Regions from separate parts of the Marinomonas sp. THO17 genome, predicted to be linked through region 2. Evidence: predicted binding sites of a transcription regulator. Region 2 holds the regulator's gene; the other holds the start of a gene.
The links. The regulator FNR, encoded in region 2, switches genes on or off when oxygen is low (the NO sensors DNR and NnrR bind a similar motif). The targets are predictions, from matches to a motif close to TTGATNTANATCAA.
Positions count from the first base shown of each region.

Region 1 (6,779 bases), 620 kb from region 2:
TAGACCTTGGCTGAGATCCATAAACTGGTTGGACAGCATGGCCAGCACATTAAATTGACGACGATTCGCCTGCGCGGCTTTGTAACCCACAAAAATCATGAAGACGATTACCAAAGGCGCCGTGAGCATAAACACCCAAAAGGCAATCCAGGACACGGGAGCGACCGATAATAAAATCACACAAGGAATCAGGGTGACCATGAAGACTTGCGGTTTGTAGCGGCTGAAGTAATCGTCCAAGGCATCTACTTGTTCGTAAACGCGTGTCGATAACGCCGCATCTTCTTCTATGCGCAACCGCGCTGGACCCAACTGAGTAAGTTGAGCAATCAATTTGTGTCGCAAGCCGTAACGTATGTGTCGACTGGCAGACGCGCAAACGCGCTCGCGACCAAAGTTGGCAAGCGCGCGCAATAGCAAAGCAAATACAGCAAGAAACAGCAAGGAAAGCGAAAAAGCCTGTTGCAACACCATGTCGGAAAACACATTGGCGAATGCCCAAGCTTGCAACACCAAGGCCATCGCAAACAAGACACCAAAGCCCTGTGCTAAACGGTACTGAGCGGATTGTTGTGCCGCCAGCTCGTCTAGAAAAACAGCTTCGGGGGTTTTGATGCGTTTCGTTCCCCCTGTAGAGGCCGCTTTACTTCCTGCCATCATGCTTAGAATTGCTCCTCTTCACCTTCATAGCCTTTGAACTCTAACCATACCGCGTTGATGATACCGAAAGAGCAAGCCAATAAAACGCCCAGAATCCAAGCAAAATACCACATGATTCATTCTCCTATTTATTTATTGATCGACTGAGAGTCAATCCTCAGCCGATCTTTCGTCAATTTTGTCTAAGTCTCAGTCTTGTGAATCTCGACTCAATACAATGAATGTTTGTTCGCTTCGATGTGTGCTTTGTTCAAACGACCGTACATCACAATGTAGCTCCACAAGGTGTAGCCCAATACGATAGGCACAAAGATGCACGCCACCACAAACATTATCATCATGGTATTTTCGCTGGAGGTCGCATCCCACATAGTCAAACTCATGCTTGGGAAGCTTGAAGACGGCATCAAGAATGGGAACATGGAGCCACCTGCTGTCACTATGATGCCAGCAATCCCCAATGAGGAACTCAAGAAAGCCAAGCCCCCTTTACGCTTGATGCCTGCAATCGCTGCCATCAACATGCCCAGAATACCAATAGCAGGTGCTAACATGAGCGCAGGGACTTTAGTGTAGTTCTGCAACCAAGCACCGGGCTGAACTTCCGCGGTTTTCATCAGTGGTGTCATGACTTGGTTACCATTGAATGTACTGGTGATGACATAACCATCAATACCAAAGGCCAACCAGACCCCAGCCAATATGAAGAACACAGCGGCCAATAAACCTGTGATCGAAGTGGCGACACCGGCTTTGCGCAATAAGTCACCTTCGGTTTTCATCAGCAACCAAGCACCACCTTGAGTGACCAGCATCATCAAACTCACCAAACCACACAGAATGGCAAATGGGTTCAATAAGGCGAAGAAGGACCCGGTGTAAGTGACTCGTAGGTACTCGTCGAACTGGAAAGGCACACCTTGCAACAGGTTACCGAACGCCACACCGAAAATAATCGGTGGCACAGCCGAGCCAAATACGATGCCCCAATCCCACGTGTTACGCCATTTGTCGTTTTCCAATTTAGAGCGATAATCAAAGCCAATTGGACGGAAGAATAAAGCCGCCAACACCAACATCATGGCAAAGTAAAAACCAGAAAAAGACGTTGCGTAGACCACAGGCCAAGCCGCAAATAAGGCGCCACCTGCGGTGATGAACCAAACCTGATTACCGTCCCAATGCGGCGCAATGGAGTTGATCATGATGCGACGTTCCGCATCGTTACCACCGATCACTTTTAACAAGCTACCCACGCCCATATCAAAGCCGTCGGTCACGGAGAAGCCGATCAGCAAGACGCCAACCAACACCCACCATATGATTTTTAATAATTCGTAATCCATCTTATACCCCCTGCTTTAATTGATTGGCTTCTTGTTCAAGGGCGTAACGTCCGGTGTGTAAGCTGGAAGGCCCTTGCTTGGCAAAACGAATCATTAAGTACATCTCGGCCACTAAGAAAGCGGTGTAAAGTAGAGTGAAACCTATGATGGTAAGCCAAATTTCTCCCGCAGTGAGATTGGAAACAGCGACGTGAATCGGTAATACCTCACCAATCGCCCAAGGTTGACGACCGTATTCGGCGACGAACCAACCAGTTTCACAGGCAATCCAAGGCAAGGGCAAGCTCAATACAAACAGCTTAAGCAAAGTCCGGTTCTGACCAATACGACGACGTGCATTTTGATAGAAGGCCACAGCAAACATCAGCAACATCAGGAAGCCACAGGCCACCATGATGCGGAAGGAGAAGAACAGAGGCGCCACTTGCGGAATCGAGTAGTCAACCGCCATGTCAATGTCCTGAGGAGTCACTCGGTTGATGTTTTCATTGAAGGCGGTCACCAGTAAACCATAGCCAAGGTCGTCTTTTACCTTTTCAAAGTTCTCTTTTACCAATGGGTCGTCATTACCAGAACGCAATTCTTCCAATAGCTGATTGGCATAGATACCGTTAATAATGCGCTGACGGTTATGCTCTTTCAGCTCCTTGATGCCCATCACTTCTTCGTCTAAAGAACGTGTGGCAATCAAGCCCATCAAGCCCGGTATGCGTAAGGCGTATTCGGTCTCCTCAAGCTCTTGATTCGGAAAGCCAATAACAGTAAAAGGCGCTGGTGCTTCATGGGTTTCCCATTCGGCTTCAACCGCGGCCAATTTCACTTTTTGCACTTCCCCTAACTCGTAACCAGACTCGTCACCTAGGATGATCACACTCAATACTGACGCCAAACCAAACGCGGAGGCGATAGCAAAAGAGCGACGCGCAAAAGCAAGGTCACGACCTTTTAGTAGGTAGTAGCTGGAGATGGCCAGAACAAATACCGCACCAGTTGTGTAACCTGCTGACACAGTGTGAACGAATTTCACTTGCGCCACTGGGTTCAAAAGCAAGGCACCAAAATCCACTAGTTCCATGCGCATGGTTTCGTAGTTGAACTCAGAGCCCACTGGGTTTTGCATCCAACCGTTGGCGATCAGAATCCATAACGCCGATAGGTTTGAGCCCAGTGCCACCAGCCAGGTCACCATCAAGTGTTTGACCTTGCTCATACGATCCCAACCGAAGAAGAACAGGCCCACTAAAGTGGATTCCAAGAAGAAGGCCATCAAGCCCTCAATGGCCAGTGGCGCACCGAAAATGTCACCCACGTAATGAGAGTAATAAGACCAGTTGGTGCCGAATTGGAACTCCATGGTCAAACCGGTTGTGACCCCCAAGGCAAAGTTAATACCAAACAACTTGCCCCAAAACTTCACCATGTCCTTGTAAATTTGTTTACCTGTGATCACATAGACAGACTCCATGATCGCAAGTAAAAAAGCCATCCCCAATGTCAAAGGGACAAACAAAAAGTGGTACAGAGCAGTAAGAGCAAACTGAAACCGCGATAGATCCACTACAGCTTCGTTAATCATATGACTTCAACCCATTCATTTGATTGAGAAAAAGGCGTTTGTCGACACATTCTGGCACAGTGTTCTTTTTATCCAACGCCCACCGAAACCCCAAATCTAAGATCAGGGATTACTATAAGAATGGATTATGAGTGCAGTTGGATTTTGAAACATTGCTATAGATCAATAGAATGATAGTGAAAAGATATTGTCAGATTGTGACAAGGAAAACCCTAACCCACCAAACGCAATCTTTGCCTTTATTCGGTTAGAGGAATGACTATTGATCACAATCATGTACAATCTCAGTTCATTATAAAAAGCAGAGGATGCGCTTTTTTATTTGGCATCTCAGTACGGAAGTTACACCATGAATTCGCTCGCTAATGTATTTGCTTATCCTTTTCGCCTTCTAATGGTAACAAGTTTGGTTGGGCTTTTAGCAGCCTGTGATACGTCTTCATCCGATCCGCAATCCTTTGCTGCAACCAATGATGTGTTAGGGCTGGTGCAAAATCATGTTCTCTACATGGAAGGCCCAAGCGGTGACTTCAAACTCCACTATGCCAGCAGTGATCCGAGTCTTACACCACGAGACACTTTGGTCTTTATTCACGATACCGATAGCAACGCGACCAGTTTTCAAAGGTATTTTCAAACCGCTCAGATCAAACAGGATTACCGTCTGATTGCCATTGATCGTCCCGGTTGGGGCAGCTCAGGTTATCCGGATGATTATCCTGCCGATATTGAATTACAGGCGGAAATGTTGTTGCCTGTGCTTGAAAACATTTGGCAAAGAAACGGTCAGCAAAAACTCATTTTAGTTGGCAATGGTTACGGTGGTGCGCTGGCGCCTTTGTTGGCGGTAAAGTACCCTAAATTTATCCGAGGCATAGTATTAATTAACGCCAGTATTACCCAAGATCGACTGCATTCCGATTGGTTTGCCCCCGCGTTAACCTGGTTGCCCTCCTTTTTATTGCCCACACACTGGTATCAGACACAACAAGAACAAGCCGATCTGCAAGGCAAACTCACGCAAACGCAGCAAGCCTTTGCTCAACTCACTCAACCCGTTGCTTGGCTGCAAAGTGTTGATGCCAGTTCCGCTCATCCGGGCTCTTATATGCGTCTAGCAAAAAATTTATTTCAACAAGCGGATATTCATCTAACCTTGATCGAAGATTCGGAGCAAGCTCCGTATCAGCAATACCCTGAACAAGTCATGCGCGCAATTCAAGCCATTAATCTTCACAGCCGCTTATAAAGAGTGTTGTGAAAGAGTGTTTATGGCTCGTTCACTTGGCACTGTCACATATTCGTGCTGTGACTGATTCAGTGCTGTCACGGATAAAAAGCAAAGAATGCCTTTGCTATTCAATGAGTGCTTTTTTCATAAAGCTGGCGGATGCGGGGCACAAGGACGAAAATTGTTCTGTATTCCCTATGCTAGTAGGGGCTTCTTGTCTACTGATAACCTGATAACCCAGCAGTGAAAAATACTCTTTCGCGGTGGTGGTTAAAAGATACAAAGCTTTGATGCCTTCATTGTTTGCCCAATTCTCTGCATGTTGAACCAATGCTCGCCCTAAAGCGGAACCTTGATGGGCTTTATTGACGGCCAAAGAACGAATCAGCCCTTCTTCTTGATAGGCTTCAACACCTATCATAGCCACCAAGTCCTCTCCTTCTTTGATACCAAATAGGGTCACTTGCGTTGCACCAGATAAATCCTCATAAGGTAATCCATGCTGGATCAACAAGGCCTCAACATCCGAATTAAAAAGCATTGGTAATATTTTCATGGGCTCTCCAAACAGGTTACTTTGGGTACACAAGCCACACTTGCTACCACTTATCTTAATCAACCAGCATCTTCGAATGATATAAAAAGCGCGCCATCCGTTGCCCGCTCATTGCAATATCATCAGAGTCCAAGAAGACTAATTTAACTTACTGCATCCAACGCTTGGCTTACATCGGCAATGATGTCTTCGATATTTTCAATACCAACCGAGATACGCACCAAATCTCGACTGACTCCCGCTTTGGCCAATTCTTCATCATTTAACTGGCGGTGGGTGGTTGAAGCCGGATGACAAGCCAAGGATTTCGCATCACCAATGTTCACCAGACGCAAAATCATTTGCAAGGCATCGATAAATTGTGTGCCCGCTTGCAAGCCACCTTTAATACCAAAGCTCAATACGCCCGATGCTTTACCCTTGGTAATACGTTGACTCATAGCATGGTATGAGTTGTCGGCCAAACCTGCGTAATTTACCCAACTTACTTTGTTATGGGACTGCAGGAACTCAGCTAACTGTTGGGCATTGGAACAGTGACGTTCCATACGTAAGCCTAAGGTCTCCAAACCTTGCATAATCAAAAACGCGCTGTGTGGCGATAATGCTGAGCCAGTATTACGCAGCGGCACCACTCGACAACGACCTATATAAGCTGCCGCACCTAAGGCTTCTGTATAAATCACATCATGATAAGACGGATCTGGTTCGTTCAACATAGGAAAACGAGCTTTATTTGCTACCCAATCAAACTCACCAGAATCAACAATGATGCCGCCAACCGTTGTGCCATGGCCACCAATGTACTTGGTCAAAGAATGCACAACAATATGGGCGCCTAATTCAAACGGACGGCATAAAAATGGCGTGGCGACGGTATTATCGACGATAAGAGGAATGCCATGTTTATTTGCAATTTTTGCTAAGGCTTCAATATCTACAATATTACCAGCGGGATTACCAATGGACTCACAGAAAATCGCACGGGTATTGTCATCGATTGCCGCTTCAAAACCAGCAAAATCATCCGCAGACACCATACGTGCTTCGATGCCTCGTCGCGGAAAACTGTGCGCAAATAAATTATAGGTGCCGCCATACAATTGACTGGTACTGACAAAATTGCTACCTGCATCACAGATACATTCCAGTGCATAAGTAATGGCCGCCATTCCAGAGGAAACCGCCAAGGCAGCAATACCTCCCTCCATAGCCGCTACTCGCTGTTCCAACACATCTGTGGTTGGGTTCATGATGCGAGTGTAAATATTGCCTTGAACCTTAAGATCAAACAGATCCGCACCATGTTGAGTATCATCAAAAGTATAAGAAGTGGTTTGGTAAATTGGTACGGCAGCTGCTTTGGTGGTTTCTTCAGACTTATAACCGTGGTGAAGTGCAAGGGATTCT
Region 1 covers NZ_AP031575.1:3,786,886-3,793,664, reverse strand. The annotation lists gene cydD (thiol reductant ABC exporter subunit CydD) at 1-660, opposite strand, end outside; gene cydX (cytochrome bd-I oxidase subunit CydX) at 663-773, opposite strand; gene cydB (cytochrome d ubiquinol oxidase subunit II) at 870-2,006, opposite strand; gene ABXS85_RS17830 (cytochrome ubiquinol oxidase subunit I) at 2,008-3,582, opposite strand; gene ABXS85_RS17825 (alpha/beta hydrolase) at 3,932-4,831, shown strand; gene arsN2 (arsenic resistance N-acetyltransferase ArsN2) at 4,938-5,369, opposite strand; gene ABXS85_RS17815 (aminotransferase class I/II-fold pyridoxal phosphate-dependent enzyme) at 5,513-6,779, opposite strand, start outside.
Region 1: ABXS85_RS17830 (cytochrome ubiquinol oxidase subunit I) is a predicted target of FNR. The motif match lies at 3,735-3,748, and genes of this name have one in related genera.

Region 2 (6,779 bases):
TGCTCTAATCGCCAAGTATGACCTTTCAGGGCCACGATACACTTCATATCCTACCGCGCCGCAATTTGATGTGAATATTGATAAAGTCGCTTTAATTACCAATATGATGGCGCCATCGCGTGCGCCATTGAGCTTGTATTTCCACATCCCTTTTTGTGCGAACCTTTGCTACTACTGTGCTTGTAATAAAATAGTCACCAAGCAATATGATAAAGGCTCTGATTATGTTGAGCTGTTGGGCGAAGAAATGCGTTTGAGAAGTCTGATGCTAGACAATCGTCGTGAGGTGACACAATTACATTTTGGGGGCGGCACCCCCACTTTTTTGAATACTCAACATTTTCGTATCTTGTTTGCTCATCTGCACGATAATTTTAATTTGCAGCAAGATGGGCGTCAGGACTTTAGTATTGAAATTGACCCTAGAGAAATTGATGAGGATAAGCTTGCAGAATTAGTTTCACTTGGCATTAATAGAATTAGCCTAGGCGTGCAAGATTTTGACCCTAAGGTTCAGCAAAGTATTCACCGCGTCCAGTCCTATGATTTGGTCAAGGCGTTAGTTAATAACGCCCGTGAACTGGGTATTCAATCTATTAATTTTGATCTTATTTATGGTTTGCCTTTTCAGTCCGTGTCTGGTTTTAAGAAAACATTAGACGATGTAATTAGGTTATCGCCTGACCGAATATCCTTATTTAACTATGCACATTTACCTAACCGTTTTCGTTCACAAAAACGTTTGCCAGAAGAACACTTGCCTCCTGCCAAAGAAAAACTGGCTATACTCAAGATGAGCATTAATTATTTGCTGGACTCAGGTTATGAATACATAGGTATGGATCATTTTGCCAAACCGCAAGATGCACTGACCAAAGCTCGTGATGCGGGGTTGTTACATCGTAATTTCCAAGGCTACACCACACATTCTGGCACAGATTTACTCGCCTTCGGTGTTTCTGGGATTAGCAACATCAATGGGGTTTACATGCAAAACCTATTGGAATTGAATGCCTACAAAGAAAGTATCGAAAACGGACAGCTAGCCATTGCAAAAGGATATATCAGTAATAATGACGATCGTATTCGTCATGATGTTATTATGACCTTATTGTCCCAATTTCAACTGAGTTTTGATTTTATTGAGAAAAAACATAAGATTAAATTTGTCGAATATTTCTCTGATGAGCTGGCAAGATTGGAGCCAATTCTCGCAGATAATATGGTGCAATACTTTTCATCTCAAGGCAGAAATGGGATAAGAGTAACCGAACGAGGCAGATTGCTAATACGTTGCGTTTGTATGGTGTTCGATAAACATCTTAATAGTGCAATACAGTATTCAAAAGTTATCTAGATTTCTATCAGGGAGAACTCACTATGGCTATTACACACGCTCAGCCTAGATTCAGCAGTAAACTTACTTCACAGTGTCAGAATTGCAGTCTAAACGCATTATGCCTTCCTATTGCATTAGCTGATGAAGACATTAACCGACTTGATCAAATTATTGAACGTAAGCGTCCGCTTAAAAAAGGTGAATTTTTATTCCGTCAGGGAGATGCTTTTGGTTCACTCTTTGCCGTTCGTTCAGGCACATTAAAAACCTACAAAATTACTTCTTTTGGTGAAGAACAGATTACTGGTTTTTACTGCCCCAGTGAGCTATTGGGGTTAAGTGGTATTGATTCAAACAGTTACCCTGTTTCTGCTAAAGCATTAGAAACAACGACCGTATGCGAAATTCCGTTTGCCCATCTTGAAGATTTATCCAATCAAATTCCTTCATTGAAGCACCAAATTTTTCGTTTGATGAGCCGAAAAATCTCAGATGATCAGCAGATGATGGTGTTATTAGGCAAAAAAAATGCCGATGAAAAAGTCGCCTCTTTTCTATTAAATCTGTCTAATAGGTTTAAAAAACGTGGCTATTCTGCTTCAGCATTTCGCTTATCAATGTCTCGAGGCGAGATGGGTAATTATCTTGGCTTAGCAGTTGAGACAGTGAGTCGCGTCATTACTCGCTTTCAGAAAAATGAACTGATTCATGTTGATGGTAAGGAAATACAAATCGTGAATTTTGAAGAGATGCAAAAACTCATTGGCGTAGCGCCTGATTGTGATAAAATTGCACACTTTTGAATAATACAGAGGCAATTTTCGAGATGCTTTACGATGATTTTTACGTTAAATCTCTCATTCGAACCGTAGAAGACTGGCCAAAGGAAGGTATTAGTTTTCGTGATATCACCCCTATTTTCAGTGATCCCAAAGGCATGAGAATGGTTGTGGATGCGTATATTCATCGCTACATCGATTCCGATATTACTCACATAGCTTGCATTGATGCTCGCGGCTTCTTAATTGCTGCTGTGTTAGCTTATGAGTTACAAAAGCCTCTTATTCTGGTTCGTAAAAAAGGCAAATTACCAGGCAAGACCATTTCTCAAAAGTACGCATTGGAATACGGCGAAGCTGAGTTGGAGATTCAACAAGGCTCGGTTAATTCTGGTGATCAAGTGCTATTATTTGACGATTTGATTGCGACTGGTGGTACCCTGTTTGCTGCCATCAAGTTATTAACAGCTCAAGGTGCCAATATTAAAGAAGTGGCAGCCATTATTGATTTACCGGATTTAGGTGGCAGCCAGAAATTACGTGATACTCAGGTTCCCGTGTTCAGCTTGTGCGCTTTTGATGGTGAATAAGGAACTTTAAGCCTTGTTTTCGATAAGCTGGGCAATATAAAAGGTGGCCATCATTTGGCCACCTTTTATATTTCAGCAATTTTTAATCTTCAAACTATCGCATTGAATTAAAATTCAACTTCTGCACCAACAGCAAAGCCTGTATTGGCTTCTTTACGACTATTATCATCAAAAACAATGACAGTATTACCGTAACGTACAAAAGCGCGAGCATTTCTCATGGTCATGTATTCTAGTCGGAACTCATAAGTATACATGTGATCTAGGTTGGTAAATGACAGCACCTCAGGTGCGTAATAACCAGATCCATAGATAGCAACGCGATTAGCCTCTTGAAGTGTGTAGCGATACCAACCGCCAAGCGCTATCGCTGTATAGATATCGTCGTCATCAACCGTTCTGTCTGCCTCAACAGCGTATACTCGAGCGCCAATGCCAATTTGCAGGGGCCCTGAAGCACCTTCGGAATCCTGAACATTGAAGCCCAAATACCCAGCTGTGATGCTTTCATCCTTATCATAGGACACCCCTCCTCCAAGACCAAAGGTACCCATATCCAAATTCACATCACCTTGAACAGTATCATTGGTTAAATGAACGGTCGCTGTTGAAGCTGCAGTGGCAATGGATGAGCCTAATAGACCTAGAGTTAGGAAAAGGGCTTTAAGGTTTAAATTCATTTCGCAAATCCTATAGTGAAATAATATTAAGTCGATCAAGAGCTGAAGAAGATTGCTTCAGCTCTTTAAAATTAAATAATTCTGTGTCGGCTAAGTGAGATGGTACAACATTTTGCATGGCAGTAAACATAGTATCGGTACGTCCGGGGTGCTCCCTTTCCCAATTTTGCAACATGTCTTTTACTACTTGTCGTTGTAAGTTTTCCTGTGAACCACATAAGTTACAAGGGATGATAGGAAAGTTCTTTAACTCAGCAAAGGCTTCGATGTCTTTTTCTTTGCAATAAGCAAGCGGGCGAATAACAATATGTTTGCCGTCGTCACTTAGTAATTTGGGGGGCATGGATTTTAGTTTGCCACCAAAAAACATATTCAAGAATAAGGTTTCTAATATGTCATCACGATGGTGGCCAAGGGCAATTTTTGTCGCGCCTATCTCTTCAGCAAAACCATATAAAGAGCCGCGACGTAAGCGTGAACATAAGCCGCAAGTTGTTTTACCCTCTGGCACCACTTCTTTAACAATACTGTAGGTATCGCGCTCTAAAATATGAAAATCCACTCCGGTTTCTTGCAAATAAGCGGGTAAAATATGCTCTGGGAAACCAGGTTGTTTTTGATCAAGATTGACTGCAACGATTGAGAAATCAATCGGTGCACTGGCTTGCAGATTACGTAGAATCTCAAGCATAGTATAAGAATCTTTACCGCCAGATAAACACACCATAACCTTATCGCCTTCTTCAATCATATTGAAATCGGCAATGGCTTGACCTGTCAATCTTCTAAGGCGTTTCTGCAGCTTATTCAGCTCTAATTTTTCTTTGGGACGATTTGATAGATCCATCATTCACACACTAAAAACAAAACAGATGCATTTTACTATAAGCGCATACACATAGCATTAAAAATGCAGCGTCAGAGTAAATTGTGCATAAAATTCCATGATTTAGGCTTCAATTACCATCATATTTAGATTTGATTTACAAAGCTAAGCTTTTGTAAGCAAGTCTTACAACGATATTCCGTTCCTCGCATCACCTTATTGTGGCGACGGGCGGTAAATTCATGCTGCTGACACTGACAGGCGTATAAAAATTGCGTTTTTGGGGGTGGAACGTCAAAATCATGGGTTCTATCTGGTGAGAGTCCAAAGACTTTTCTCATCACAGCTTGCCACTCTTTACCATGAGGACGAACATTAGAACCGTATATTTGATACACAATGATATGAGCCACCTCATGTGGCACAACGGTGCTAAGAAACTTTTCTGGTGATTGTCGATACATAAAGGCATTAAAGCGTACCTCGTTTTTTTGCAAATGGGCTGTACCGGCAGCTTTGCCCCTTTGTTTTAAATTACATGAAGCACGCAGAAATGTGTGGCCAAAAAAAGCATCAGCACACTGAAAGCAGTGTTCAACCGATGCTTCTAGTATGGCTTGTTCATTTGGCGAGCTTGTGTTTTCTTCATGATTCATTGCAATACTGATGTCGACTGCTCTTGATGCAATAATACCAATAGTGACTCGGCAAAGTGATTTACCTCCTCAAGAGAAATTCCTACTAAACGGCTTAATGAGGCGGCGTTTTTAGGTTTATGTTGGCATATCTTACGCAATTGTACATCCGATAACGGCACAGATTTTCGATGACGCCAAGCAGATACCGTGTGCCAAGCCAGATGCTCATTGGACAATTCTGATTCGCTTAGCCTTGGGTAATAGAAATCGTTGGCAACAATAAGCTGAGCTTCACCTTTTAGTATCTGTCGTGCCTTTTCCGTTAGACGAACAAAAAACACTTGTGTATTTTCCAACTGAATGTATTCAAAAGCCAAAAGGTGTCGGATTACTGATTTCCATTGGGCTTCAGACAATTCTTTTCCTTGACCAAATAAAGACAGTTTTTCCGCTTGAATGTTTTTTGTGGCTTTGACTCGCTTGCCCAACAACACCTGAATTAAAGTTGAAAAGGCTTGCGTTCCTCGAGTGTGATAAATAAGTGACAGTAACTTTTGTGCTGCGATAGTGACATTATGTTCTTTTTGTTTGGCTCTACAGCGGTCACAATAACCACACTCCTCTATTTCTTCATCAAAATAAGCTAATAAACTTTGTTTTCGACATTGACGACTTTCAATTATGGCAAATAAGTCTCGTAATCGTTGTGCTTCGGTAAAGTAATCTCGTGCCTCTAAAGCAATTAATTGCTGGGCTTTGATCATGTCCTGCAAGCCATAGAGTAATAAGGTTTTAGCACTTTGATTATTACGTCCTGCACGTCCAATTTCTTGATAATAAGACTCAGGTGAACTGGGTAAATCCATGTGTATGACAAAGCCGATATGCGGAAGGTCAATACCCATTCCATAGGCAGTGGTTGCTACCATAATAGTACCAAGCTGTTCAGAAAAAATTTTATGACTGCTATTTTTAGCCTCGTCCTGCATGGCAGCATGATAGTAAACACTGCTGAAGCCAAGCTGATTGAGCCATTGAGATAATTGTTCGGTGCTATTGCGTGAACGACAGTAAATAATGCCTGAAAGGCCAGCAACTTCATGATGCAAAAAATATAGGATTTGCTGCTTCGCTTGTTTTTTTTGAGCAACTTGCAGCTGTAAGTTTGGTCGATCAATACTGCCTTTTAGCAACAAGCTATTATGTAAATTAAGTGACTGATTTATGCTGTTTAATGTGGTTTTATCGGCACTGCCTGTTAAAGCAACTATAGGAGGTGCCGGAAAGAGTTGTTTAATTTGGCCTAGTTGATTGTATTCAGGACGAAAATATCCCCCCCACTGTGCGATACAATGAGCTTCGTCTATGGCGAACAAGGCTATGTCGACACTTTGCAATAAGCCGATGACAGATGGTTGAATTAGCTTCTCTGGTGACAAGTAAAGAAATTTAATGTGATTATGTCGAATAGACCAAGTTAAGTCGTCTTGCTCCCCTGGATTTAGCGTGGAGTTTAGAAACCTTGCTTGTACTGATTTAAGGTTCAAAAATTCAACTTGCTGCTTCATTAAAGCAATTAATGGGCTGACGATAACAGCAACCCCCTCTTTTGCCAAACCAGCTACTTGATAAACAAGGGATTTTCCGCCACCAGTCGGTGCGGCCAGAACCACATCTCTATTATTAAGCAAGGCATCAATTGCTTCTTCTTGCAAGGGGCGATATGCAGAGAAGCCTAGTTGCTCCAAGGCAGATTGTTTATTTGCACTCATTCGCTCATTATCACTGATTTGCGAAAAATCTGCATCGATTTTTAAGGGGCATTTCGCTAGAATTCTCAGCTAAATTCAAATTAGGAATACACACATGGCTCACCAACCTCTTGATGATCTTGAACTGGAAACATTAGAAGATTTTTTAGATTCTG
Region 2 covers NZ_AP031575.1:486,835-493,613, reverse strand. The annotation lists gene hemN (oxygen-independent coproporphyrinogen III oxidase) at 1-1,357, shown strand, start outside; gene fnr (fumarate/nitrate reduction transcriptional regulator Fnr) at 1,381-2,142, shown strand; gene ABXS85_RS02320 (adenine phosphoribosyltransferase) at 2,166-2,708, shown strand; gene ABXS85_RS02315 (YfaZ family outer membrane protein) at 2,816-3,388, opposite strand; gene ttcA (tRNA 2-thiocytidine(32) synthetase TtcA) at 3,399-4,238, opposite strand; gene ABXS85_RS02305 (SprT family zinc-dependent metalloprotease) at 4,361-4,870, opposite strand; gene ABXS85_RS02300 (RecQ family ATP-dependent DNA helicase) at 4,867-6,624, opposite strand; gene ABXS85_RS02295 (YecA family protein) at 6,719-6,779, shown strand, end outside.